2 regions of the Enterobacter sp. PL_is511 genome follow, and region 1 is predicted to be linked to the other one. Evidence: predicted binding sites of a transcription regulator. Region 1 holds the regulator's gene; the other holds the start of a gene.
What was found. The regulator Fur, encoded in region 1, represses iron uptake genes when iron is present. The targets are predictions, from matches to a motif close to ATAATAATGAGAACNACTATCAA.
Positions count from the first base shown of each region.

Region 2: the regulator Fur is predicted to act here: its motif matches at 3,189-3,211, upstream of AC0TN7_RS13145 (siderophore-interacting protein).

Region 1 is NZ_JBVPGP010000024.1:402,387-417,201, forward strand. Features, by position in the region: gene chiP (chitoporin ChiP) at 1-1,280, shown strand, start outside; gene chiQ (ChiQ/YbfN family lipoprotein) at 1,328-1,657, shown strand; gene fur (ferric iron uptake transcriptional regulator) at 1,754-2,200, opposite strand; gene fldA (flavodoxin FldA) at 2,491-3,021, opposite strand; gene ybfE (LexA regulated protein) at 3,177-3,464, opposite strand; gene ybfF (esterase) at 3,593-4,366, opposite strand; gene seqA (replication initiation negative regulator SeqA) at 4,550-5,098, shown strand; gene pgm (phosphoglucomutase (alpha-D-glucose-1,6-bisphosphate-dependent)) at 5,123-6,763, shown strand; gene potE (putrescine-ornithine antiporter) at 6,868-8,181, opposite strand; gene speF (ornithine decarboxylase SpeF) at 8,178-10,376, opposite strand; gene speFL (leader peptide SpeFL) at 10,631-10,735, opposite strand; gene kdpE (two-component system response regulator KdpE) at 11,014-11,691, opposite strand; gene kdpD (two-component system sensor histidine kinase KdpD) at 11,688-14,375, opposite strand; gene kdpC (potassium-transporting ATPase subunit KdpC) at 14,376-14,815, opposite strand, start outside.
Region 2 is NZ_JBVPGP010000023.1:186,044-200,858, reverse strand. Features, by position in the region: gene AC0TN7_RS13160 (hypothetical protein) at 1-354, shown strand, start outside; gene AC0TN7_RS13155 (hypothetical protein) at 566-1,000, shown strand; gene AC0TN7_RS13150 (coiled-coil domain-containing protein) at 1,206-2,375, shown strand; gene AC0TN7_RS13145 (siderophore-interacting protein) at 2,376-3,140, opposite strand; gene AC0TN7_RS13140 (PadR family transcriptional regulator) at 3,287-3,781, shown strand; gene AC0TN7_RS13135 (methyl-accepting chemotaxis protein) at 3,778-5,337, opposite strand; gene AC0TN7_RS13130 (PAS domain-containing methyl-accepting chemotaxis protein) at 5,674-7,194, opposite strand; gene ygjG (putrescine aminotransferase) at 7,630-9,009, shown strand; gene AC0TN7_RS13120 (fimbrial protein BcfA) at 9,520-10,062, shown strand; gene AC0TN7_RS13115 (fimbrial protein) at 10,135-10,668, shown strand; gene AC0TN7_RS13110 (fimbria/pilus periplasmic chaperone) at 10,714-11,421, shown strand; gene AC0TN7_RS13105 (fimbrial biogenesis usher protein) at 11,499-14,126, shown strand; gene AC0TN7_RS13100 (fimbrial protein) at 14,127-14,815, shown strand, end outside.

The sequences.
Region 1 (14,815 bases):
CCCTCACGGGCGGTATTTATTACTGGCAGCGTGAGCGTGACCGTAAAGACGTCACTGAAGATAAATACAAAACCAACCTTTCTCACTCCACCTGGAACGCCAACCTGGACTTCCAGTCAGGCTATGCCGCGGATATGTTCGGTCTGGATATTGCTGCGTTCACCGCGATTGAAATGGCGGAAAACGGCGACAGCGGCCACCCGAACGAAATCGCCTTCTCCTCCAGCAACAAAGCCTATGATGAAGACTGGTCCGGGGATAAGAGCGGTATAAGCCTTTACAAAGCCGCGGCGAAATTTAAATACGGTCCGGTATGGGCGCGCGGCGGTTATATTCAGCCAACTGGCCAGACTCTGTTAGCGCCGCACTGGAGCTTTATGCCGGGTACCTATCAGGGTGCGGAAGCGGGGGCTAACTTTGACTACGGTGATGCGGGTGCGTTGAGCTTCTCCTATATGTGGACCAACGAGTACAAAGCGCCTTGGCACATCGAGATGGACAAGTTCTACCAGAACGATAAAAAAACCAAAGTCGATTACCTGCACTCGCTGGGCGCGAAATACGACTTCAAAAACGATCTGGTGCTTGAAGCGGCATTTGGTCAGGCACAAGGCTATATCGATCAGTACTTTGCCAAGGCCAGCTATAAGTTTGATGTCGCGGGTAGCCCGCTGAGTACTAGCTACCAGTTCTACGGTACGCGCGATAAAGTCAGTAACGGTGGGGTCAATGACATTTATGACGGCACCGCGTGGCTGCAGGCACTCACCTTCGGCTATAAGGTTGGCCAGGTTGATTTGCGTCTGGAAGGCACATGGGTGAAGGCGGAAGGGCAGCAGGGCTACTTCCTGCAGCGTATGACTCCGACCTACGCCTCCTCCAACGGCCGTCTTGATATCTGGTGGGATAACCGCTCAGACTTCAACGCCGACGGCGAGAAAGCGGTCTTCTTCGGTGCAATGTACGACCTGAAAAACTGGAACCTGCCTGGCTGGGCGGTGGGCGCTTCTTACGCTTACGCCTGGGACGCAAAACCTGCCGATATGGCAACACCGGACGCATACTACGATCCCAACTATCGCCTGAAAGAGTCTTCCTACAGCCTGGATGCAATCTATACCCTGCAGGATGGCCGCGCGAAAGGCACGATGTTCAAACTGCACTTCACCCAGTATGACAACCACTCCGATATCCCGAGCTATGCGGGCGGTTACGGCAACATCTTCCAGGATGAACGTGACGTGAAATTCATGGTTATCGCCCCATTCACCATCTTCTGATAAACGCACTGGCGGGCTGAGTCCCGCCGGTATGGAGACTGTATATGATGAAAAAAATCGTAGTCGTCGCGTTGCTGGCATCAGGGCTGGTGGCGTGTGCGCAGACTCAGGCACCAAAAGAGGACTCCCGCCTGAAGGAGGCATATAGCGCCTGCATTAATACTGCGGAAGGTTCGCCGGAAAAAATTGAAGCCTGTCAGAGCGTGCTAAACGTGCTGAAGAAAGAGAAAGCGCATGAGCAGTTCGCGACGCAGGAAAATGTCCGCGTAATGGATTACCAGGCCTGTATCCAGGCGCGTAAAACCGGTAACGATCAGGAAGTGGCGAAGCGTTGCGACCAGATTTGGAAAGAAATTCGAAGCAATAACAGTAAGTAACTCGCTGTTATCATGCCCGGTGGCGCTGCGCCACCGGGCATTTTTTTAGGCAAAAAAAAGCCAACCTTACGGCTGGCTCAGAGTATGAACACTTGTTTATTTCGCGTCGTGCGCGTGGTCGTCTTCGCGGCAATCGCCTTCAGCACAATGACCGTAAAGGTACAGGCTGTGGTTGGTCAGGCGGATGCCATGACGCGCGGCGATTTCACGCTGGCGTGATTCGATGGAATCATCGCTGAATTCAATGACCTTGCCGCAATCGAGGCAGATCAGGTGATCGTGGTGCTGCTGCTGGGTCAGTTCGAAAACAGATTTACCGCCTTCGAAATTATGACGGGTAACAATGCCCGCGTCATCAAACTGGTTCAGCACGCGATAGACGGTAGCCAGCCCAATCTCTTCACCCATGTCGATAAGACGTTTATAAAGGTCTTCCGCACTGACATGGTGATTGTCTGGACCCTGAAGCACTTCAAGGATTTTTAACCGAGGAAGCGTAACTTTCAGGCCAGCCTTCTTTAATGCGGTATTGTTGTCAGTCATGCGGAATCTGTCCTGTTGCTAAACGATTCACTTCTGTAGGAAGTGACAGAAAATGCACCTGGGATAATGCGTCTCATTATAGAACTGCCATGGCTAAATGAAAACTGCAAGTCTCAGGCAAAATATGCTTATAAAAATGGGGTATCACCAACAAACTTGCTCAATGGAAAACCACATTTTATCAGGGAGACATTGTACAGGTCTGGGCGAAAAAGTTAAAAGATTGTAGCGATTAATTTAATCGGTTTGACCTGGGGCATGGGCGCAACCGCAGTTGCGCCGCGAAATAATCAGGCGTTCAGAATATCGTCCAGGTGCAGTTCTTCACGGATCTGCTTCACCCACTTCTCAACACGCTCGGCGGTCAGTTCTGGCTGACGGTCTTCGTCGATGGCCAGACCCACGAAGTGATCGTCATCGGCCAGGCCTTTAGACGCTTCGAAGTGGTAACCGGCGGTCGGCCAGTGGCCTACAATAACCGCGCCATTCGGCTCAATGATGTCGCGGATGGTGCCCAGCGCGTCACAGAAGTATTCGGCGTAGTCTTCCTGATCGCCACAGCCAAACAGGGCGACCAGCTTACCGTTGAAGTCGACTTCTTCCAGCGTCGGGAAGAAATCATCCCAGTCGCACTGGGCTTCACCGTAGTACCAGGTTGGGATACCCAGCAGCAAAATGTCATAGCCTTCCAGATCTTCTTTGCTGCTCTTGGCGATGTCATGCACATCAGCAACGTCTTTACCGAGCTGTTTTTGAATGTTTTTTGCGATATTTTCGGTATTGCCGGTATCACTGCCAAAGAAAATGCCGATGATTGCCATGAGTAAAATAACCTCTTGAAACTTAATAGTATGGTGGCGCAATTCGGCCACGGATAAGGGCAATAATAGCAGAACTGGCAACCCTGCGGAAACAGCTATCGCGCAGGACTGCACTCTGTGCTACATGAAAAGGGCGATAAAGGGGATTTTCAGACTTATGCCTGGCCGCGTAACGTTTCAAGCTGAGCGATCAACATCTCTTCAATGAGTTCACTGCGGCTGATATTTCGCGCGTCGGCCAGCTCGTTCAGCGCATCGACGGCGTCGGCGTTAAGCTTCAGTTCGACACGCTTAAGCCCACGATTTTTATCGCGTTTAAGCTGGTTGCGTTTATTGATACGCAGCTGTTCATCGCGCGAAAGCGGATTCGTCTTGGGTCGTCCCGGGCGACGCTCATTCGCGAACAGATCTAGTGTCGTACGGTCCGTTTGTTCTTTGGCCATGATTCTGAGACTTCGGGGGAAACACGCCGCCCTGCTAATGCCCGGGCGATAAGCGCGCCATCATACATCACCAAAAACGGCACGCCAACGACTGGACGCCTGCAGCCTTCCAGTCGCTCTCTTTTTAATCAATTTGCAGTATCAGCAAGATAGCGGCGAATGGCGCGCAGCACGGCGTCAGGTTTTTCCGCATGCACCCAGTGCCCGGCACCGGCAATAACGTGGGCGCGAGCCTGCGGGAACTGGGCCAGCAGCGTGTCGCGGTACGCGTCGGTTACGTAAGGTGAGTTTCCGCCGCGAATAAAGAGGGTAGGGTGCGGCCAGGCGGGGACGGTTTTCCAGCCCACGATGTTGTTGTACTGGTCCCAGAGCACCGGCACGTTAAAACGCCATTGCCCGTCAACAAACGACTTCAGCAGGAACTGCACGACGCCTTCTTCATCAAGATGCTCACGCATGACGGCAGCCGCCTGTTGGCGTGTCGCGACACCCGCTTCTGTGACCGCATTAATGGCGGCAAAAATCTCGTCGTGACGACGGACGTCATAATCCACGGGCGCGACGTCAATTACCACCAGGCCGCTAATACGGTCCGGGGCCAGTGCCGTCAGGGCCATCACCGCTTTACCACCCATTGAATGCCCGATCAGCGTTACCTTCTGCAGGCTATGTGCGTCCAGCGTATCCAGCAGATCCTGCGCCATCGCCGCGTAGGTCATCTCGTCGGAACGCCCGGAAAGACCGTGATTGCGCATATCGACCTGTAAAATATCGTGGTCGGTAACCAGATCACGTGCCAGCACGCCCAGGTTATCCAGGCTGCCAAAAAGCCCGTGAACCAGTACGATGGGAGAATTATTGTTCGGCGATTGTGCAGTTTGCGCTCGGGTATTCAATTTCATGGCAAAGTTCTTTTTTTACGTATGTCAGGTTAGGGTATCATGTTGACCATTCTGCCGCCCGGCTGCAAGGTTCCAGTTTAATCTGACTTTTGCCGCCAACCTGGTTTGACGCTATCCGCTGTTGGGATTTGACCTTATAATCCCAATGACTTGTATTCAGATAAGATATCGCACTGGATTAAGATGAAAACAATCGAAGTTGATGACGAACTCTATCAGTATATTGCCAGCCAGACGCGGCATATCGGGGAGAGCGCGTCCGACATTTTACGGCGCATGCTTAAAATTTCCGCCGCTTCACAGCCTGCTACCCCAGTCACCAAAGATGTCGTGTCTCAGCCAAGCGTTGTTGCACAAGCAAAACCTGCCGTGACGCCGGCAAAAGATAAAGTGCGCGCGATGCGCGAGCTGCTGCTCTCCGATGAATACGCGGAGCAGAAAAAGGCGGTTAACCGCTTTATGCTGGTGCTGTCTACACTTTATTCACTGGATAACAAAGCGTTTGCTGAAGCGACCGAGTCGCTGCACGGTCGTACTCGCGTCTATTTCGCGGGCGACGAGCAGACGCTGCTGCAAAATGGCAATCAAACCAAACCCAAACATGTTCCTGGCACCCCATACTGGGTGATAACCAATACCAATACGGGCCGCAAGTGCAGCATGATTGAACACATCATGCAGTCCATGCAGTTCCCGGCGGAATTGATTGAAAAGGTTTGCGGTACAATTTAACCCTTGCATCAGAAGGACCCGGTAATGGCAAATCACAGCCGTGCAGGCCAACCTGCACAACAAAGCGATTTGATTAACGTCGCTCAGCTGACCGCGCAGTATTACGTGCTGAAGCCGGTCGTGGGCAACGCAGAACACGCAGTGAAGTTTGGTACATCTGGTCACCGCGGCAGCGCGGCGCGCCACAGCTTTAACGAACCGCACATTCTGGCCATTGCTCAGGCCATTGCGGAAGAGCGCGCTAAAAACGGCGTTACCGGTCCGTGCTACGTGGGGAAAGATACCCATGCCCTGTCTGAACCGGCGTTCATCTCTGTTGTGGAAGTGCTGGCTGCAAACGGCGTCGATGTCATTGTTCAGGAGAACAATGGCTTCACCCCAACGCCTGCGGTCTCTAACGCCATCCTGGTACACAACAAAAAAGGTGGCGCGCTGGCTGACGGTATCGTTATCACGCCATCCCACAACCCGCCGGAAGACGGTGGCATCAAATACAACCCGCCTAACGGTGGCCCGGCGGACACCAACGTCACCAAAGTGGTCGAAGATCGTGCGAACGCCTTGCTGGCTGACGGCCTGAAAGGCGTGAAGCGCATTTCTCTGGATGCGGCCATGGCGTCCGGCCACGTAAAAGAGCAGGATCTGGTTCAGCCGTTCGTGGAAGGGCTGGCGGATATCGTCGATATGGCGGCCATTCAGAAAGCCGGCCTGAAGCTGGGCGTGGATCCGTTGGGCGGCTCTGGTATCGAATACTGGAAGCGTATCGCCGAGCACTACAAGCTGGATCTGACCATCGTGAACGATCACGTCGATCAGACCTTCCGTTTTATGCACCTGGATAAAGACGGCGCGATCCGTATGGACTGCTCTTCCGAGTGCGCAATGGCGGGCCTGCTGGCGCTGCGTGATAAATTCGATCTGGCGTTTGCTAACGACCCGGATTATGACCGTCACGGTATCGTCACCCCTGCCGGGCTGATGAACCCGAACCACTATCTGGCGGTTGCGATTAACTACCTGTTCCAGCACCGTCCGCAGTGGGGCAAAGAGGTGGCCGTCGGTAAAACGCTGGTTTCCTCGGCGATGATCGACCGGGTGGTCGAGGCGCTGGGCCGCAAGCTGGTGGAAGTGCCGGTGGGCTTCAAATGGTTCGTTGACGGTCTGCACGACGGCAGCTTTGGTTTCGGTGGAGAAGAGAGCGCGGGGGCCTCTTTCCTGCGTTTCGACGGCACGCCATGGTCAACCGATAAAGACGGCATCATCATGTGCCTGCTGGCGGCGGAGATCACCGCGGTCACCGGTAAGAACCCGCAGGAACATTACAATGATCTGGCGGCACGCTTTGGTGCACCAAGCTATAACCGTATTCAGGCCAGCGCGACGTCAGCTCAGAAAGCGGCCCTGTCCAAACTCTCTCCGGAGATGGTCAGCGCAAGCACCCTGGCAGGTGACCCGATCACCGCGCGTCTGACGGCGGCACCGGGCAACGGCGCCTCCATTGGTGGGCTGAAAGTGATGACCGAAAACGGCTGGTTCGCCGCGCGTCCATCCGGTACGGAAGATGCGTATAAAATCTATTGCGAAAGCTTCCTCGGCGCTGAGCACCGTCAGCAGATTGAGAAAGAAGCGGTAGAGATTGTCAGCGAAGTGCTGAAAAACGCGTAAGTGCGGTTTGTGTGCGGGCTGATGCCCTCACCCCGGCCCTCTCCCACAGGGAGAGGGAGAAAACAATAAAAACGGCAACCCTTGGGTTGCCGTTTTGCTTTTACCTAACTGTGCTTATTCTTCAATTCAAACCGTGGTGACACCAGACCGTACAGCGTCCAGCCCATAAAGGTCACCATCGCGCCATACAGCATCGCTTCCTCACCGGATGAGTAGAGCGCGTAGAAGCTGTAAATCGCGCCAATCAGCGCCACGATATTCGCCGCACGCGCCTTGCGTGGATCCACCTTCGCGACTTTCTGAATAATCACCAGCGCCGCCATCGACAGAATATACGGAATGATATTTGTCACGACCGCCAGGTTGACCAGCACGTTGAACTGGCTGTTCAGCGACGGGCTAATGGTCATCAGCGACAATCCGCTCTGGAAGATAACAATCGCCAGCATGCCCTGCACCGGCGCATCCGCTTTGGTCACGCGGGAGAAGATTTTTGGGAAGTAACCTTCATCAGCGGAGGATTTAAACACCTGTGCGATGGTGAACTGCCACCCAAGGAGTGAACCGCAGCAGGACATCACCATCAGACCCATGATCACTTTCCCGACTTCCGGAGTGAACATCTGCGCGAAGGCCAGCCCGAACGGCGCCGTGGAGTTAGCCAGATCCATATTCGGTACGATGCCCGCAATGACGTTAGTCGAGACGATATAGATCACCGCCGCGCCCAGCGTTCCGCCAAGGACCGCAATCGGCACGTTCTTTTCAGGATTGTCCACCACTTCCGCGTTCGCGCAGGCGGATTCCAGCCCCAGGAAAGCCCAGAGCGTCATAGCGATAGAAGAGCCCACAGCGGTAAAGAACGGCACATGGTGCGGGTTCCAGGAGTTGGCGTACAGCGTCGGGCTGAACCAGAACCAGCCGATGATGCACAGGCCGACAACCGGGATAATCACACCCCAGACGGTGATGCTGGAGAGCTGTCCGGTGATACGCGCGCCGCCAAAGTTAGCTACGGTGCAGATCCACAGAACCCCGATGGTCGCCAGCCCAATTTGTACCGGGCTGAGCGTCGCGCCAAACAGCTCCGTACCGTAACCTACGGCGGAGATGGCAATCGCCACGTTGGCGATCAGCAGCGACACGCCGTAGGTGTAGTTGGCCATAAAGTTGCCCGACTTGCCAAAGGCGTATTCGGCATAGCCCCCCATCCCGCCTGACTTACGGCTGAACATCCCGCACTTGGCGAACGCCCACGCCAGCGCCATTGAACCGACTGCCGTCACCAGCCAGGAGATGATAGAGATGGTACCCACCTCTGCAAGCTTGGTGGGCAGCATGATAATCCCGGAGCCCATCATGTTCACCATGGTGAGGATGGTCAGCTGCACCACGCCCATCTTATTGGACTTACTCATAATTTCTCTCCTTTCAGCAGCGTGGACTGAGCGGTGGGTTGTTTGATGACATTGCAGCGAACCTGTTTGCGGCCCTCACACTCCTCGACGTACACACCCTGCAGCTCCGGCGCGAAGCCCGGAAGAAGGTTGATGCCTTCTTCCAGGGCGGCAAAGTAGCGCAGCACGGAACCGCCCCAGACTTCCCCTGGGACAACACACAGTACCCCCGGCGGATAAGGAAGGGCGCCTTCGGCGGCGATGCGGCCTTCCGCGTCGCGCAGGGAGACCAGCTCAACTTCACCGCGCAGATAGGCGTAGTTCGCGTCCTGCGGGTTCATCATCACGCGTGGGAAGTGAGACTTGCGGAACATCTCTTTCTGCAGCTGTTTCACGTTGTGGCGGGCGTACAGGTCATGCATCTCCTGGCAGATCTGGCGCAGGGTGTAATCCGCGTAACGTTCCGGATGCTGTTTGTAGAGAGAAGGCAGGACCTCTTTCAGCGGAGCATCGCTCTCGAGCAGTTTTTCGAAGCGCACCAGCTGCGCCACCAGCTGCTGCAGTTTGCCCATATCTTCCGCAGGCGTGAGCAGGAACAGGATCGAGTTGAGATCGCATTTTTCCGGCACGATGCCGTTTTCACGCAGGAAGTTGGCGAGGATAGTGGCGGGCACGCCGAAGTCGTCATACTCCCCGGTGCGGGCGTTAATGCCCGGCGTGGTCAGCAGGAGCTTGCATGGGTCGATAAAATACTGATGCTCTGCGTAGCCTTCAAAAGCGTGCCAGTTTTCACCCGGTACGAAGTGGAAGAAGCGCAGATCGGTTGCAATCTCCGCCGTGTCCCAGCTTTCCCACGGACGACCATCCACCGTCTCCGGCACGAAGGGACGCAGATACTGGCAGTTCTCCAGGATCAGCTTGCGCGCTTCGATACCGTTCACCACGCAGTCCATCCACATGTTGCGGCCGCTCTGGCCTTCATGCATACGGGCGTTAATGTCCAGCGCAGCGAACAGCGGATAGAACGGGCTGGTGGAGGCGTGCATCATAAAGGCATTATTCAGCCGCTTATGCGGGACATAGCGCTGCTGGCCTTTGATGTGGCTGTCTTTCTTGTGAATTTGCGAGGTCTGGGAGAAGCCTGCCTGCTGTTTATGCACGGACTGGGTAACCAAAATCCCCGGATCGTTTTCGTTCAGCTCCAGCAGCAGCGGCGAGCAGTCGGCCATCATCGGAATAAACTGCTCGTAACCCACCCAGGCCGAGTCAAACAGGATGTAATCACACAGGTGCCCAATCTTATCCACCACCTGACGGGCGTTATAGATGGTGCCATCGTAGGTACCCAGTTGGATCACCGCCAGACGGAACGGACGCGCATCGCGTGCACGGCCCGGCGCCACCTCTGCTACCAGCTCGCGCAGATAGCTTTCTTCAAAGCAGTGGGCGTCAATGCCACCAATGAAGCCGTACGGGTTACGCGCGGTTTCGAGATAGACCGGCGTTGCGCCAGCCTGGAGGAGGGCACCGTGATGGTTAGATTTGTGGTTGTTACGGTCGAACAGCACCAGGTCGCCCGGGGTAAGCAGGGCGTTAAGCACCACTTTGTTGGATGACGAGGTGCCGTTCAGCACGAAGTAGGTCTTATCGGCATTAAAGACCTTCGCCGCATGTTGCTGCGCAATGCACGGCGCGCCCTCGTGAATCAGCAGATCGCCCATTGCGACGTCGGCGTTACACAGATCGGAGCGGAAAAGCGTCTCACCAAAGAAATCGACAAACTGATTACCGGCAGGATGACGGCGGAAGAACTGACCGCCCTGATGCCCAGGACAGTCAAACGCGCTGTTACCCTGCTTCACATAGTCGACCAGGGCGCGGAAAAACGGCGGACGCAGCTGGGTTTCGTACTTCAGGGCCGCTGCTTCCAGCTGGCGTCCATAAAAGTCGTTGCTGGTGTCTGAATACTCAAATACGCCATGAATGCGCGATAAATAGTCTGCCGGAATGATCTCTTCTTTATGCGTCGCGACAAAAACAGGAATGCCAAAACCGGTGGCTTCTATTTCGTCCAGGATACCGCTGGCAATATCCGTTACCGCCAGAACAATGGCGGCAACATCAATATAATCAGAAGCGCGGACATCCACCAGTTCACGCTGGGTGGTAAAGCAATCCGGACAGGCACGGCTGGCTGCGATTTTTAAACTTTTCATCTTTCTCTCTTTATTTTAGGTAATAAGCGTCCCTCGATTTCTTGCAAGAAAGAAATCGATAATTTTCCGGAAAAAAAGCAAAGGGTGGCCGCTGATTTAAATCAGTGAATTGCTTTTTTGATGATTGAAATTCAGTCCGCCCGGTGCGGATGAGTCTGAATCAAGATGAATGAGCGCACGGGTTCACAGGCAAAAGCCTGTAAAATAAGATGTTTCAGGATGACCTGTAAGCGAGTGCGCCAGAAGTCGAAGGACTACCGGGCATTAAAGAGATGAAAGTCAAAGCAGTTTCGGTGGGCAAACATCATGATATGTGTTGTCCGCCTTATATGGGGCATTAAGCGATTGTTGTTTTCCATGATTCATTTTCCTTTCAGTAATTGAAAGCATGGTCATTTTATCCAGGAAAAGGCGATTAACCGTGAGGTAGATCACCGATAATCGATCAAATCAGAAATAAATATTCGTTTTAGATGAATATCGCAGATCAAAATTCTGATTTGTTGATGCTGCGTTAATGGGTTGTGTTATCAATGTTTTAAATGAGCAAAAATAACCCGTAAAAATAACGTATGGGTTATTTGTGAAATATTTTCTGAGGGATTTAGTTTTATTTAGAAATAAAATGAATAGTTATTCAAAGCATAAACCGATAACCGATACCGGTTTCAGTTAATAGATGGCGAGGGCGAGCGGGGTCGACTTCGAGTTTCTGACGAAGATGTCCCATATATATGCGTAAATAATGACTATGTTCCACAGCGTTGGGTCCCCACACCTGACTTAACAGCTGGCGTTGGGTGAGAACCTTACCGTGGTTGTTGAGCAGTACGGCGAGCAGGCGAAATTCTATCGGCGTGAGGTGAATCTCCTCATCGCCGCGCACAATGCGCCGCGCGGCCAGGTCAACCCGGATATCCCCAAACGTGTAGGTTGGGTCAGCAGGCGTGGTTGCGCTGTGGCGACGCAGGGCCACGCGAAGGCGGGCCTGTAGTTCGCCGATCCCAAAAGGTTTAATCAGATAGTCATCCGCCCCGGCATCCAGCGCCGCGATTTTATCCGTCTCTTCAGTACGGGCGGAGAGCACGAGGATCGGCATCTGGCTCCACTGACGGACTTCCCGGATAAAATCGATGCCGTCACCGTCCGGTAGGCCAAGATCGAGGATCACCAGGTCCGGCTTGCGGGTAGCGGCTTCAATTAAACCCCGCTGAAGCGTACCCGCATCATGAACGCGCAGACCGTCTCCTTCCAGCGCAGCGCGCAGAAAACGGCTAATGGCGATCTCATCTTCAACAATCAGAACGTTGATCACAAATCCTCTGGTAATTCATTAAGTTCTGGCGGGGTTTCCAGAGGAAGTGTAACACAAAACCGCGCGCCGCCTTCCGGACGATTCTCTGCGGAAATGGTCCCGCCATGGACGTCAATGATCGCCTGGCAAATCGCCAGCCCCAGCCCGACGCCTGGAATGGCCGACTCCTTATTGCCGCGTGCGAATTTTTCGAAAATAGCCAGCTCCTGCCCGGCTGGGATGCCGGGGCCGGTATCCCAGACGTCAAGACGAAGCGTACCATCGTCCACCGTCGCATCCACCCCAATCCGGGCGCTGGAGCCCGCATATTTGCCGGCGTTCTCCAGCAGGTTGATCAGCACCCGCTCAAACAGCGGACCGTCGACGTGAATTAACGTCAGAGGCTCGGGCATGTTCAGCGCGATATGTCGCCCACCCAGGCCGGGTTCGAGCATTTTCAGGGCGCTGCCCACCACCTCTTCCAGCGTGAGCCACTCTTTTTTGAGGTTAAAACCGCCTGACTGGATACGCGCCATATCGAGCAGGTTATTCACCAGGCGCGTGGTATTCAGCACATGCTGGCGGATCTCGCTGGCCTGAAGGGCGTGTTTAGAGCCTTCCGCCGCCAGGTCAAGCGTCAGGATTTCTGACTGACCAAACAGGACGGTGAGCGGGGTCCGCAGATCGTGAGAGAGCGCCGCCAGCAGCGAGTTACGAATGCTTTCACGCTCGCTCGCCAGACGGGCCTGTTCCTCGCTGGCGGTAAGGGCCAGTCGTTCCAGCGCGCTGGCAACCAGCAGCGTAAACGTCTCCAGTAAACGCTGCTGTTCGGGGATCATCAGCTGGCGCAGGTTGGAAGGCTCTACGATGACCAGCCCCTGATTTTTATCGGCACTGCGCAGCGGCAGAATTTGATAGGGCACGCCGGGGAGGGTGTCGGTCCCTGCGCCCGCCGGTAAGCCTTTGTCAAAGCTCCAGCGCGCGATGGCTTCGTCCCAGGGCGTCATGCCGCTGGCCGAGGTCAGCGGGCGCAGCTTACCGTGTTCGTCCGGGAGTAAAATCAGGTTGCTGGCATGAAACGTCGAGCGAATAAACTGCTCGCTGGTCTGCACGATATCCAGCGGCGTACGGCCCACCGCCAGCGATTTCGACATCTCATAGAGATGGCGCGTACGCTGTTCGCGGTAGCGGGCGATGCGCGCCTGGTAGCGCACGCCCGCCGTCAGATTCCCGATCACCAGCCCGACGGTGAGCATCACCGCAAAGGTGAGAATGTACTGTACGTCCGAGACGGCGAGCGTCCCGCGGGGAGCAATAAAGAACAGATCGAAGCTGATGACGTTGACAACCGTCGCCAGTACCGACGGCCAGCGCCCGTAAAAGAGCGCCACCACCACCACGCCAAGAAGGTAGATCATCACCAGGTTGGCGGCATCAAACGCAATCAGCCACTGGCTGGCAATGACGGTAATCAGGGCGCAGAGCACGACGGCGACAAGACAGCCGCGAAGCTGAATGCGCCATTTATCGCTGAAGGTGCGGCTGTCCGGCGCGCGATTCGGTAAGGGGGTAGGTTTGTCATCCAGCGCCACGATCACCAGATCCAGATCCGGCGCACGACGAGCCAGCTTGTCGGCAAAGGATTCGCGGCTAAACCAGCGGCGATGCTGGCGACGGCCAATGACGATTTTCCCCAGGTTGTGCTCGCGCGCGTAGCGCAGAATGGCTTTATCTTCCTGCGGATCGGAAAGCGTCGCGGTTTCGGCACCCAGCTCCTGCGCCAGGCGCAGCGAACTCAGGATCGCGCGACGCTGGTTTTCGGGCAGCGCGTGCAGCTGCGGCGTTTCGACATACACCGCATGCCAGACGCTGCCAAATTTGGCAGCGAGGCGCGCGGCGGTGCGGACAAGCTTTTCGTTGCCGCTGCCGTGGCCGACGCACAGCAGGATGGCATCCCGCGTGTGCCAGACGCGTTCCTGGCCCTGCAGGTCGCGCCAGGCGCGCATCTGATCGTCCACCCGGTCGGCGGTTCGGCGCAGGGCCAGCTCGCGCAGGGCTATCAGGTTGCCTTTACGGAAGAAATGTTCGATGGCGCGCTCGGCCTGGCCGGCGATATACACTTTGCCTTCGTGCAGGCGCTGGCGCAAATCATCGGGGGGCAGGTCGACCAGCACCACCTCGTCCGCGGAATCAAAGAAGGGGTCGGGCACCGTCTCGCGCACCTGAATGCCGGTCACGCCGCTGACCACGTCGTTCAGGCTTTCGAGATGCTGAACGTTAACCGTGGTGAACACATCGATACCGGCTTCAAGTAGCTCTTCAACATCCTGCCAGCGTTTTGGGTGGCGTGAGCCTGGCGCATTGCTGTGCGCCAGTTCGTCCATCAGGATAAGGGCGGGACGGCGGGCGAGGGCGGCATCGAGATCGAATTCGGTGACTAACCGACCGCGATGGCTGATGCGGCGGGGCGGCTGGGTAGCCAGCCCCTTCAGCAGCGATGCCGTCTCTTTACGTCCGTGGGTTTCAACCACGCCGATCAAAATATCGAGCCCCTGCGCCCGAAGCCGCTGGGCTTCCGTCAGCATGGCGAAGGTTTTCCCGACGCCCGCGCAGGCGCCGAAGAAAATTTTCAGTTTGCCACGATGGGCTTCAGCCGTCTGTTCAAGCAGCCTGTCCGGATCCGGGCGCATGGGCTCGTCGGTCATTTAGTTTTTCCTTAGCGCGTCCAGCGCCAGATTCAGCTCAACAATATTTACCACGGGCATGCCGATGAAGCTGACCAGCGGCTTTTGCGTGTGCTCTGCAACCAGCTGGCTCACCTGTTCGACGGTTAGCTGGCGGGCGGCGGCGACGCGCGGGATCTGCCATGCCACGGCTGCCGGCGTCAGGCTGTAGTCCAGCCCGCTGGCCGAGGCGGTCACCAGCTCCACGGGTACTTCCCGGCTGGCCTGTGAATTCGCGGCGCGAAGGGTTTCCACGCGCTCAGCGACGGCTTTGTCCAGCTCCGGGTTGCTGCCCGCCAGGTTGCTGCCGCCGGATGCCATCGGATTATACGGGCTTTCGGCAGTGGCGGAAGGGCGTCCCTGGAAGTAGCGGGCATCCGTAAAGTTCTGACCAATCAGGCGAGAACCGCGGTTTTCACCGT
Region 2 (14,815 bases), on a different contig from region 1:
ATTCAGGCATTACCAGCGAAGATTAAAAGCACTGGTGATAATCTGGATGACGAGCATGCTGAACAGTTGGCGACCGCCATCAGCATGGCGCTTATCCGCGCCCCAGAATTAGTGCTGAATGTCACCAATCAATTTAAGTTGAACCCAGACCCTTTACAGCAACGGTTTGGAACCACTTTGATATGTAGCATACCGATGATGATACACAGCACTAATGCGGAGGTTGAAACCTATTTAGCAAAGGCTAAACCAGCATTGGAGAAAGCGGGCTCCCCAGCAAGAGAATGCTTAAGCAATATGCTCGATGTAATCAATGAGGTTAAGCAAGAAAAGGATAAGGACTCAAAACGTTAGCATCATATTATAACAAGCGCTCTTCTGAGCGCTTAATCTTTGAACCATTAAATAATAAACTACATATCACTCCAGTTTATCCAAAAATAAAAGAGCACATGGCTAAATCCTCCCTTTCAACCATCACCGTATCAAATAACAGCGGCTGCTCGGCTATGAGTGCGACGCAGAAATTTGAAAATATCTATATCCCACCGGGAATGAACTTGATATGAAAACGATGCAGCTGTTTTTGATTATGTTAGTGATATCGCACGGGGCTTATGCAAATAACTGTACTTCTGTTGAAGAAATGGACAAGGCAGATAACGCAGCCTCTGCCATTCAGGACTGGCAAGGCATCCATTCTTTTTACAAAAATTACAGACAGTGTGATGAGGGATATATCGCAGAAGGGATATCAGCGACTATTGTCGGGCTGTTAGCCAACAACTGGAAGACCTCCCATCAACTCATGCAGCTATCTGTAAACGATCGCGCTTTTGAGTCATGGATGATTAATCACATCGATACGACCACGAACGATCGCGAGCTCGATAAAGTCGTGAGAAACGCCACGGATAGCTGTCCCGAAGGCGGTAAAGCGTTCTGCAATCAGATTGAGAATGCCGCACAAGGCGCGTTGAAGGAACTGCAAAGCCCATAGCCAAGAATGGTTTCACAGGTAGAGCAGGAAACGGAGCTATCCTCACCCTCCACCTTACAGGCTCCTGCTCACTTCCCCACGTCACAAACTGCAAAACTAAAGAAATCCCCCATCGCGCCGATCATCATCCGTGTGTATTATTTCCTGTAGCTTTTACAACAACTAACCTTAACTCAAATACTTAAGCGCCAAAGCGAAAGGCATCATGAGCACACCGATCAAACGGCTAGAAATCATTAAAAATGCCATTGAACTGGAAGATGACGACATCATCCAGAGCCAGCTGACACGCCTGAAAAATGAAGCGTTTGACGATGAGCTACAGGCAATCGTCGTGGCGCTTGAGGAGAAGAACTACACCGCGGCCATGGCGGCCATTACCGCCTGGCTGCAGGGCCAGCGCGCCGTCACCCCGTGGCGCGACCCGCAGGTGGCCGCCAGCAAGCTGGAACTGAAGGCGCTGGAAGAGCGTCTGCGCGATCTGATTGACCGCCGCAACGCCCGCGTGCAGCAGCTTGATGAGTTTAACGATCTCTATTTTTCCCGCCTTGGGCCGCTGATGCAGCAGATCCTCGCCCTGCGTAAAACCCTGGCGGAGCTAAACCTGCGTCGTCAGCAGGCGGAAGCGCGTCGTCGCGAGGAAGATTACCGTCGCTGCCAGCACTATATGGCGCAGGCGGTAGAGGTGCTGGCGACGCTCACCCAGCGCTGGCGCGATCTCCCGGCCGATTCCGTACAGGCCGCTGAGGCGCGTAAGCATCTGGAACAGCAAAGCAATCTGATTGCCAACCTGCTGGCCGAAGCGCTGGAGCTGGAGAGCGGCTTAACGCGCGAAGAGGAGCCTGCGCGTCAGGCGCGCGACGAGGCGAACGAAGAGTACGAGAAGTATCGCGAGCAGCATCATGATGCCGAAGTGCGGCTGCGCAAAGGTAAGCATCTTTCGGAAGAAGATCAGAACGAACTCAAGCGTCTCTGGCGGCAGGCGAGCAAGCTCTGCCACCCGGACCTCGTGGCGGACGATCTGAAAGAAGAAGCCAACAGCATGATGGTGCAGCTTAACCAGGCGAAGCAGCGCGGCGATGTGAAAGCCATTCGCTCGCTGGTGGCCCGTCTGCAACAGGGCTTCGAGCCATTGATGGCCAGCGACAGGCTGAACGATCTGGAACGTATCCGCAAAAAAATGGCGCAGGTCCGCGAGCAGATCGACATTTTAGTGAACGAGCTGGCGGAACTGGAGAAAGAGGAGTCCTGGCTGCTGGTCTCGTCGCTCAATAATATGGAAGCGTACTTCGCTCAGCAGGAGAAAGCGCTGCACGAGGTCCGCGCCTCGCTCGAACATCAGGTGAACGAAGCGCAGCTGGATTCCGCCGCCTGATTATTTGGCGTGCCAGTATGCGCTGGCACGCACCAGCTGCGTGTCAATCGCGTCGGTTTCAAACTGACGGCTCAGCGTTTTCACCACCTTCCCTTCCCCGGTCAGCCAGATGAAGTAGTCTTCCCCCGGAACGGTCAGCGCCGCCAGATGGTCTGCGACCGCCTGCGCGTTGTGGCCCACTACCCAGGTGATATTGAACCCGCTCAGGTGCGCCAGATAGTCTTTATAAGATTCGTCCCCTACCGTCACGACCGCATGAACCTCCGGGCGAACCGGCAGTTTAGCAATGCTTTCTAAACGTCGACGCAGCGCGGGCATGCCGGATTCATCGCACACGTACAGCTGCCAGGCGTAATCCTCCGGCACCACCAGCGAACCGCGCGGGCCGCCGATGGTCAGAGCGTCGCCCGCTTTCGCCTCGACCGCCCAGCTGCTGGCAATGCCGCCGTCATGAATGAAGAAATCGAGAACCAGCTCATGATTTGCCTCATCGTAGAGCGGCGTATAGTCGCGCGCCTGCGGACGCACGCCGTCACCCCAGTCGATGCCTTCATCGGTGACCACCGGCGGCGTAAACGTCGTCCCGGGTGCCGGAAAAAAGACTTTGGTATGGTCGTCGAAACCGCGGGAGCTAAAGCCCTCCAGCGCCTCGCCGCCTAAAACAATGCGCTGGAAACCCGCGCTGACGCGCTCAACGCGGAGCACCGTCAGCTCGCGAAAACGCAGGTCATTACGAACACGCTGTGGATAACGAGTAGATGCCATTTTTAGACCCTTTTCTGGTGAATACGATATATCTAAATCAATTTTCAAATGATAATGATTACTAATAATGAAAAATGCAAGATCTTTTAGATTGCATCTGAATATATCTTAGATATAGTTTAGATATATCAATTAAAGGACCTGTTATGCGACACGAACACGACAGCGGCGGGCGCCGACCGCGCTTTTTCGGCCACGGCGATCTGCGGCTGGTGATTCTGGATATCCTGACTCGCAGCGCGAGCCACGGCTACGAGCTGATCAAAGAGATTGAAAACCTGACCCAGGGGAATTATACCCCGAGCCCGGGCGTCATCTATCCAACCCTGGATTATCTTCAGGATCAGACCTTTATCACCATTACGGAAGAAGAGAGCGGGCGTAAGCGCATTGCGATTACCGCTGAAGGACAGCGCTGGCTGGATGAAAACCGGGAACAGCTGGAACAGATCCAGGTGCGTATCAAAGCGCGCAGCGTCGGTTTTCAGCTGCGCAAAAACCCGCAGATGAAGCGGGCGCTGGATAACTTCAAAGCGGTGTTAGACCTGAAGGTGAATCAGGGAGAGCTCAGCGACGCGCAGCTTAAGCAGATTATCGGCGTGATTGACCGCGCGGCGCTGGAGATCTCCCAGCTGGATTAAGCCGGCGCGTGCTCGCTCACGCGGAAGACGCGTACCAGCTCTTTCAGGTGCATCGCCTGTTCGTTAAGCGATGCCGCTGCAGCTACAGACTCCTCCACCAGCGCGGAGTTCTGCTGGGTGGTGGCATCAATCAGGCCAATCGCGCTGTTAATCTGCGAGATACCTTCCGTCTGCTCGTGGCTGGCCTGGCGAATTTCCCGCAGAATCACGTCCATCTCCTCCACGTTACCCACCATCCCGTTGATCAGCCCACTCGCTTTTTCGACAAGGTTCATCCCGTCCTGGGTCTGGCTGGTGGAGCTCTCAATCAGCTCCCGGATTTCGCTGGCAGACGACGCGCTCTTCTGGGCAAGCTGGCGAACCTCACCGGCCACCACCGCAAAGCCGCGTCCGTGCTCGCCGGCGCGCGCCGCTTCCACCGCCGCGTTCAGCGCCAGAATGTTGGTCTGGAACGCAATGGCGTCGATCAGGTCGATAATGTCGGACATCCGGTTCGATGTTTCGTTAATCAGGCGCATTTTGCTGGTCACCTGCTTCATCATCTCACCGTTGTTTTTGACCACCGTGGCGGCATCGGCCGAAAGGTTGGTCGCTTCCCCGGTATGCGAGGCAGTATTTTTCACCGTCGCGGTGATCTGCTCCATCGAGGCAGCGGTCTGTTCGACAGAACTTGCCTGCTCTTCCGTGCGCGCGGCCAAATCCTGGTTCCCGGCGACAATCTGCGCGGCTGCGCTGGAGATATTCTCCGAGCCGGTTTGCACCTGCTGCACAATGTCCAACAGTCGCGTCTTCATCTCCATCAGCGCATGCAGCAGCAGACCCGTTTCGTCTTTGCCGTGCGGCGTGATGCTTCCCGTCAGATCGCCCTCTGAAATGGCTTTTGCAAAATGCACCGCCTCGCCGAGCGGACGTGTGATAGCGCGCACGATAAACCAGCCAATCAGGCTGCCTGCCACGACGCTAAAGAGCGTGATCAGGATCAGCAGCAGGCGGTTAGACCTGAAATCTCCTTCTACCTGCGCCCCTGCACTCTGCATCTCGCTGTTTTGAATAGTAATCAGCTCCTTCACCTTCGCTTTATAAGCCTGCTGCACGGCGAGGGTGGTGGTCATCATCTCCTGAATAGCGCCCGCACGATTGTTGTTCTGCACCGCCTGCAAAATGCGGTAGCGCGAGTCCAGATACTGCTGGCGCACGCTGCGGATATCCGCCAGCACCTGCTGAGACTTTTGATCCTGCAGCGCGTTGTTCAGCTCGCCCAGGATCACCGTGATGTGCTCGCTGATCTCTTTCAGGCGCTGCTGAGATTGCCCCGTGTAGGTACCCTGCTCATCCAGCAACATCAGCTGTTGCGTGCTAATAAATTCCTGGAAGTTATCGATTAACTGGTTCGCTTTTACCGTGGTCGGATAATCACTGGTAATAATGGATTGCATCCCGTTATTAGCCCGGTTCAGACTCAGCAGAGACAGGCTCGCGCTGATCGCCATCAGGACAATAAAGAATCCAAACGCCAGAAATAATTTCGTGCCGATCTTTACGTCATGTAAGAACATATTTTCTCCATCGATGTGATTATTTCTCAGACGATCGCTGTTATCGGTAACGAATTTGCTAACTTTATGACTTTGATCGTTTTTTTATTTCATAACCCTCACAATGCATAGGTGTAGGCTATTAATATTGCTTCATCGATCGTTACCAGACCGTCAAACGAGGTATTTTTGAAACAGGATTCTGAAGAACTGACTTAGGCAGGAATAAATAACTGAGGCACTTTCTTTAGTTATTTAATATGCACTTAACAATAAAATACATTAATAGTCACAACCAGAAAATAAAAAGCCACTTATTCCTTACGGAATAAACGGCTTTTCCGGAACATTATTGACTCAATGGAGCACGGTCACCGCATCCTTAAGGCGTCCGGCGCGATGCTTCACCATCGCAGAAATGTGGGCGCTCTCCTCGACCAGGTCGGCGTTTTTCTGCGTGATGCTGTCGAGTTCAGCCACCGCGCGGGTCAACTCTGAAAGTCCGGTTGCCTGCTCGGAGGTCGCGTGGCTGATCTGGGCGATAAGCTGCGTCACGTTTTTCACCTGCACAACGATATCATCCATCGTACGGCCTGCGGCGTGTACCTGCTCAGAGCCGGACTGCACCTTGCTGGCGCTGGCATCAATCAGTTTACGAATATCATTCGCGGCACTGGCGCTGCGGCTGGCAAGATGGCGGACTTCGCCCGCGACCACGGCAAAACCTTTGCCCTGCTCGCCTGCCCTTGCCGCTTCAACCGCCGCGTTCAGCGCCAGAATATTGGTCTGGAAAGCGATATCGTTAATCAGAGAGGTAATCGAGCCAATTCGCTGCGTGCTGTCGGCAATGTCATCCATCGTTTTAACGACGGTCTGCATCGCGTTGCCCCCTTTCGTTGCCGCGCTGCTCGCGGCCACGGAGAGTTTGTCCACCTCGGCGGCGGTTTCGGAGTTACTCTGAACGGACGCGGCCATCTGGTTCATTGTCGCGACGGTCTGCTGCACGTTCGCGACGGTCTGACGCGTACGATCGTTCAGATCTTCATTCCCCTGCGCCAGCCTGTCGCTGCCGTCACGGACGCTCACCACCTGGCTCGACACGTCATTGATCAACCAGCGGCACATCAGGCCCAGTTGCCCGACCGCACGCAGCGTCAGCCCCAGCTCGTCGCTGCGGTTCAGGTGCTGCACGCTGTTGCGCTCGCCGGTGGCGACCTTCAGCGCCTGTCGCGCCACATTCTCTATCGGGCGGACAATCTGTTGCTCAAACAGCAGTGTCCCCAGCAGCATTACCAGCGCGGCTGCGGCAAGCGGCATCCACCCGGCGGAGGTCGCGGCCAGCGTGGCGGCGAGTACGGCAAAGAGCGCCGCCATCACGCTGCGCACGCGCCAGCGCAGCGGCATTGCCGGCAGTTTGCCCAACCAGCCCTTTCCGACCACCAGCCCTTTATGAATACGTTTTTTACAGCGCCCGTCGTTCAGCGCCCGGTAGAGCGGCTCCACGGCGGCAATCTCTTCCGCTGTGGCTTTGGTACGAATGGACATATAGCCCGTCACCTGCCCGCGGCGAACCATCGGTACCGCATTCGCACGCACCCAGTAGTGGTCGCCGTTTTTGCGCCGGTTTTTGACAATCCCGCTCCACGGCTCGCCCTGCTGCAGCGTGTACCACATATCGGCAAACGCGGCTTTTGGCATATCGGGATGGCGTACCATATTGTGCGGCTGGCCCGTCAGCTCATCGAGCTGGTAGCCGCTCACCTGCACAAAGGTGTCGTTGGCGTGGGTGATGTAGCTGTGGACGTCTGTGGTAGACATTAAGGTGGTGTCATCGTCCAGAGGATATTCATTCTGGGTGACATAGGTTGGAGAGGACATCGTGGGCATCCCTTGCAGGTTATTTGAATGTTAATTTTGTGGGTCAATGTTTTTTCGGCGGTAAACAATTTATCTTTAGTTGTTAAACTTGATGGAGATCGCAGATTTGACTTAAACCATACTTTTTGTGCGATTTTTTAATTCATTGATTTCAAATACTTTCGTAAAGAAATTACCTGTAAAGCATGACCCGTTAACGCCCACTTAAGTTGCAGCGAATGCACTTCTTTAGTGCAGCTGCGCGTTTCCGTCCTCATTTATTCTCTCTTTCCTGTACCGCTAAATCCCGTTTCGGTTGCTCCGGCATGATTAAATATTGTGCAACATTATTTTAACCTGGCGTTTATCCCGATTTTCGTTAAGTCATCTGAAGTGGCGTAATCCCTGCAATACTTAACTCAGTATCATGTGATACGCGATCCCCGGGAGCACATTTTGAACAGGTTACCTTCCAGCGCCTCGGCTCTTGCCTGTACCGCGCACGCACTGAATCTCATTGAGAAGCGAACGCTCGATCATGAGGAGATGAAACAACTTAACCGAGAGGTCATCGATTACTTTAAAGAGCACGTCAATCCAGGGTTTCTGGAGTATCGCAAATCTGTTACCGCCGGCGGGGATTACGGAGCCGTAGAGTGGCAAGCGGGAAGTCTGAACACGCTTGTCGACACCCAGGGACAGGAGTTTATCGATTGCCTGGGAGGTTTTGGAATTTTCAACGTGGGGCACCGTAATCCAGTTGTGGTTTCCGCCGTACAGAATCAACTTGCGAAACAACCTCTCCATAGCCAGGAACTGCTCGACCCGCTTCGCGCCATGCTCGCGAAAACGCTGGCGGCCTTAACGCCCGGCAAACTGAAGTACAGCTTCTTTAGCAACAGCGGCACGGAATCGGTCGAAGCGGCGATTAAACTCGCCAAAGCGTACCAGTCGCCGCGCGGGAAATTCACCTTTATCGCCACCAGCGGCGCGTTCCACGGGAAATCCCTGGGCGCACTGTCTGCTACCGCCAAATCCACCTTCCGCAAACCGTTTATGCCGCTGCTGCCGGGCTTCCGCCACGTGCCGTTTGGCGACATCAACGCCATGCGCACCGCGCTGAGCGAATGCCGCAAGACCGGCGATGACGTGGCGGCGGTGATCCTGGAGCCGATTCAGGGCGAAGGCGGCGTGATCCTCCCTCCGCAGGGCTATCTGCCCGCCGTGCGTCAGCTGTGCGATGAGTTTGGCGCCCTGCTGATCCTAGACGAAGTCCAGACCGGGATGGGGCGCACCGGCAAGATGTTTGCCTGCGAGCACGAAAACGTGCAGCCGGACATCCTGTGCCTGGCGAAGGCGCTCGGCGGCGGCGTGATGCCGATTGGCGCGACGGTGGCCACCGAGGAGGTCTTCTCGGTGCTGTTCGACAATCCGTTCCTGCATACCACCACCTTTGGCGGTAACCCGCTGGCCTGTGCGGCCGCGCTGGCGACCATCAACGTGCTGCTGGAGCAAAACCTGCCCGCGCAGGCGGAGCAGAAAGGCGACATGCTGCTGGACGGCTTCCGTCAGCTAGGCCGGGAGTATCCGGACCTGGTGCAGGACGCGCGTGGGAAAGGGATGCTGATGGCGATTGAGTTTATTGATAACGAAACCGGCTATAGCTTCGCGAGCGAGATGTTCCGCCAGCGGGTGCTGGTGGCCGGAACGCTCAACAACTCGAAAACCATCCGCATTGAACCGCCGCTGACGCTGACGATTGAGCAGTGTGAGCAGGTGCTGAAAGCGGCGCGTAAAGCGCTGGCAGCACTCAGAGTGCGCGTAGAAGAGATCTGATCAATCCCCCCTCTTAACCGAGGGGGATTTCATTTTCCTGGTATAAATATTACAAATTGAAATAATAGTATTATATTTCAGACATACATTTATACTTTTAAAATTATAAAGTTCCTTTTCTCTTACATGATTTTTTTGCAACCAAACCGATATCCATACGCCACCTTTATCTATTTGACCGCAAACAGGCCACCCATTGTTAAAATCCGGTAAAAACACCACTACTTACATCATTTAAAAATATTAATTAATTCTAATATTATACCTAAAAAAAACTAACGACATATTATACCACCATACATTGAAATAATATTTCACGACTCCTAGAATACCTGCCGCGGAACATCATAAACATGATGAAAAGAGCTTTTCAATAAGCCCGTCCATTATGCGAAATGCATATTCTAAATAACGGAACTTGTTAAACGTTATTCAAGTTCACGCTGTGAAAGCATATAGCTTTTACTCAATTTCAATTTGACAGAAAGATGTTTATTTAAAAGGATTTGTATGAAAAAGCACGTTTTAGCAATGGTCATTGCAACGGCAATGGTAAGTGGCGTAGCGATGAACGCACAGGCAGACACCGTCACGGTTTCTGGCGGTACGGTTAACTTCGTTGGCCAGGTTGTTAATGCTGCATGTTCGGTCGCAGCTGACTCCGTTGATCAGACTGTAACGCTGAGCCAGGTTCGTACTGTGAAATTGACGACAAAAGGAATGCAGGCGAACCAGAAAGAAGATTTCAAAATCGTTCTGGAAGATTGTGACACCACGGTAAGCCAGAACGCCGCTGTGATTTTCAACGGTCAGCAAGACGCAGCACTGGCAGGTTCACTGGCTAACACAGCGGGAGCTGGCTCAGCAACTAACGTCGCACTGCAACTGTTCGGACCGGATGGTAACGTACTCAATATCGGTGATACCTCCTCCAATGTGAAGCTGATCAATGGCGAGAACACCATCCCGCTGAGCGTTGACTACATCGCTACCGGTGCGGCCACGCCGGGTAACGTATCCTCGACTGCAACATTCCAGATGGTTTACTCCTGATTCGTTAGCTGCAGTAACACCCCCGGAATCTGATTCGGGGGTGTTTTGCCGATCCATCGAAACGGAGTCACTATGCGACAGGTCACCAGGCAATCAGTGCTGTTTTTCAGCGTACTGCTGTGCGTTGCACTGCCCGCCTCGGCAATTGACGACGGAAGCGTGCATTTTCAGGGGCAAGTCGTCAACACCGGCTGTTCCGTCAGTGCAGAAAGTCAGGACCAGATTGTGCGTATGGGCCAAATACGCAATAACGAATTTGCCGCAACGGGCGATTGGGCAGCACCAACAGCCTTTCAGATAACGCTAGAAGACTGCGATACCAGCGTCAGTCAACGTGCGGGCGTACTGTTCAGCGGCGAGTCCGATGCAAAAGACCCGCAAATTTTTCGCGCAGGTTATGGCGCAGGCGCAGCGCAGGGGATTGGTGTGGGAATATTTGACGCAACCGGTCATCTACTTATTCCGGATACAGCCCCGCCCTGGTACGCCCCCTTGCAGAACGGCGCCAATGTTCTGCGTTTTATGGCGAAATACCGCTCCACACAACCGCACGTTCAGGCTGGTACGGCCGACGCCCAGGTATGGTTTAACGTCGTCTACCAGTAAAACACTCAGAGGCCCGAGTGCCTCGTCATGAGAATTGAGGGAACAATGCAAATGAACACATCACCTACGTCTTTGTCTCGCCTGATGATGGCTGGTACGTTGCTGCTGACAATGGGTCTGGCAACGAATGCCTCTGCAGGTGGAATTGCTTTAGGGGCTACCCGCGTCATTTATCCGCAGGGGGATAAACAGGTTTCATTACCGGTGATCAATTCGTCGGCAGACAATACGTTCTTAATACAATCATGGGTAGCCAACGTTGAGGGTATCAAGTCACCAGACTTTATCCTTACGCCACCGTTGTTTGTTATCCACCCCAAGAAAGAGAACACGCTGCGTATTATGTATATCGGCCCCGACCTTCCTGCCGATCGCGAAACTGTTTTCTATCTGAACAGCAAGGCTATTCCGTCTGTCGATAAAAATAAGCTTCAGGGCAATACGCTGCAAATAGCAACACAGAGTGTGATTAAGTTATTCATTCGCCCTAAGAAATTAACATCCCTTTCCGTGGATGCGCCCAAAACGCTGACGTGTCGGACAGAAAATGGAAAAGTCATCATAACGAATCCATCACCGTATTACGTATCGTTGGTGCAGTTCTTTGTTGGGGGAACCCGTCTTCCCAATTCAATGGTCGCACCTAAAAACACGTTGACGGTGGATATCCCCGGCGGCGGTTCCGGCAGTGTGAAATTCCAGACAGTGAATGATTTCGGCGCAAATACCCCTACGCAGATTTGTTCCCATTAACAACCTGAAATGAAATAGCAGACCTGCATTTTGTCTTCAAGGAAGGAAGTACTTAGCATTTACTGCAGGGAAAAGAGATGAAACGTAATACTTCACTGATTTTTAGCACATTTTCTTTAACATCCCTTACGCCAGTGGCGATGGCGATAGCAGGATTGCTATCGCCATCAGATGCAAGTGCAGAATATTTTTTCAACCCGGCATTTTTGTCTAGCGATCCCTCTGCCGTTGCTGACCTGTCGCGGTTTTCCACCAATGGCCAGGCACCAGGCGTTTATCGTGTTGATCTCTGGCTTAACGGGGCGTTTGTGGCGACTCGCGATATCACCTTTACGGCAAGAAATACCGCGTCGACGGCACAACCGCAGGCGGATGATACCGGTCTGACCGCCTGTTTATCAGCAAAAGCGCTGGAAAACCTGGGCGTTAACCTTCAGGCGTTTCCTGCCCTGACGGCGGAAAAGACGGACAGCTGTATTGATATTGCGTCAATCATTCCCGCCTCATCAACCACCTTTGATTTTGAGCATCAGCGGCTGGATATCAGTATCCCGCAAGCCGCCCTGAGGAATAGCGCACGCGGATATATTCCGCCTGAACAATGGGATGAAGGCATTAATGCCCTCCTGCTGAATTATAACTTCACCGGCTCTCGTAGCCGCGATCGGGGGGAGAGCAACTCAACCAGTAAAAGCTATTTCCTCGGGCTTAACAGCGGATTAAACCTTGGCCCGTGGCGGTTAAGGGATTACTCAAGCTGGAATTATCACAACAGCGATGACTCACGCAGCGACAACTGGCAGCACATTAATACCTATGTTGAACGCGCGGTCATTCCGCTGAAAGGAAGACTGACGCTGGGTGACAGCTACACCCCATCAGACGTGTTTGACAGCCTCCCTTTTCGTGGTGCGCAAATCGCCTCTGATGACAATATGCTGCCCGATAGCCTGAAGGGTTTCGCGCCCACGATCCGTGGTATCGCAAAAAGCAATGCTCAGGTAACCATTAAGCAAAATGGCTACACCATTTATCAAAGCTATGTTCCACCGGGTGCATTTGCGATTAGCGACCTGTTTCCCACGTCCTCAAGCGGTGACCTCAGTGTTGAGGTAAAAGAATCTGACGGTAGCATCAACAGCTATTCCGTGCCTTATTCCACCGTTCCCGTACTCCAGCGTGAAGGCCGCGTAAAGTACGCATTAACAGCGGCCGAATACCGCAGCAGCAGCGATCAACAGGACGAGGTTAATTTCGTTCAGGGGTCTCTAATCTGGGGGCTTTCACATGGCTTCACGCTGTATAGCGGATCGCAGATAACCAACAATTACCACTCGCTGGCATTCGGCACCGGCCTGAATATGGGTGAACTGGGCGCTATCTCTGCGGATGTGACTCACGCGAAGAGCACGCTGGCGGATGACAGCACGCATTCAGGGCAATCGATCCGTTTTCTGTATGCAAAATCCCTTAACGGCCTCGGCACTAACTTTCAGCTGCTGGGCTACCGGTACTCGACATCGGGATTCTATTCACTGGATGAAACAGCCTATAAGCAAATGCGCGGCTACACAGGTGACCACGAGGACAACGATACCGAACAGCAAAATCCCTGGATGGATTATTACAATCTGTACTACACCAAGCGAGGAAAGGTTCAGTTCAACATCTCTCAGCAGCTTGGTCATGCAGGTTCGCTCTTTGTCACGGGCAGCCAACAGACCTACTGGCATACCGATGAAAAAAATACGCTACTCCAGGTAGGCTTTAGCGGGACCATTAAAGATGTGTCCTACAGCCTGTCCTACAACTACAACAAATCACCGGGCATGTCGAAAAGCGACGAGATTTACGCGCTGAATTTGTCGCTGCCATTGAGCCTGTGGCTGCGTCCACAAAACGATGTCAGCCAGAAGCATAACTATGCTTATGCCACCTACAACATCAGCACCGACAAAAAGGGTGAAACCTCGCAAAATGCCGGGATCAACGGCACATTGCTTGAGGATAACAACCTGAGCTACAGCGTTCAGGAAGGGTATTCAAGCCAGGGGACAAAATCACAAGGCTCCAGCAGCCTTGAATACGATAGCGCCTATGGCAATGCGAACGTGGGCTATAACTACAGCGGAAACGGCGACTACCAGCAGGTGAACTACGGTTTGAGCGGCGGCGTCATAGCTCACCGGAATGGCATCACCCTTAGCCAGCCACTGGGTGATACCAACGTGCTGATTGCCGCTCCGGGCGCGAGTAACGTCAAGGTCGAGAACGAGCCGGGTATTCATACCGACTGGAGAGGCTATGCCGTGGTTCCCTACGCATCCTCGTATCATCTCAACCGCATGGCACTGGACATCAACTCACTGGCTGACGATATGGATATCGATGATGCCGTAACCAATGTGGTCCCAACCCGTGGCGCGGTTGTGCGTGCAACCTTCAAAGCCCGGCCTGGTACGCGTGCGTTAATGACCTTAACCCATCGGGGCAAACCCGTTCCTTTCGGTGCCATGGTGTCACGTGATGACAATGGCAGCGATACGATTGTGGGTGAAGACGGAGAGGTCTATCTCTCTGGCCTGAGCCCGGCGGGAACGCTGAAAATTCAGTGGGGTGAAGGGTCAGACAAGCAATGTAGCGTGAAGTATCAATTACCTGAAAGTAAACAGCCGCTGCTGCGGTTGAAAATGGAGTGTATATAAATGAAATTATGGATGATTTTATTTTATGTGGTCGGGCTGGCATTCTCACCTTATGGAATAGCCGATATTTGTAAAAATGCTAACGGTGGTATCTCGATTGTTAACTATGATTTGACCACCACGCTGAACACCAATCAGAACATTAAAGGTGGCTCCACAGAGCTGGAAAAAAATCAGGATGTGCAGGTTAACGCCACCTGTCCACCGGGTGAGTGGGAAAAACGCACCTATCGCTCCTATTTGAGCCCTTTTCCGGTCGTCAAAACGGATGGTGAATGGAAATATCTCCAGCTTGACCCGGATTATATTATTGGCGCCATGAAAATAAATGACGCAACCATTGGTGAGTTTTATCCCCCCATTGAGTACGTTCACATGGGCGGCCACGATGAAGTGGATACCGGCGGCGTTTTCCCGGTCAACGATAATGACCTGATCTTTAAATTACAAATTGTCAGGCCTTTTATCGGCACCGTGGTTATCCCGCCAAAATTGATGTTCAATGTGTACGTCACCACGACGAATAACGATCGCCTGACCAATATTGTCTACCAGATTACCTACAGTGGCGTTATTACCGTGCCGCAAAACTGCGTCATTAATGCCGGGCAAACCGTAACGGTGGATCTGGGTTCTCTTTATCACGGTGATTTTACGCGCGCCGGGCAGATGCCGGACAACGCTCAGCC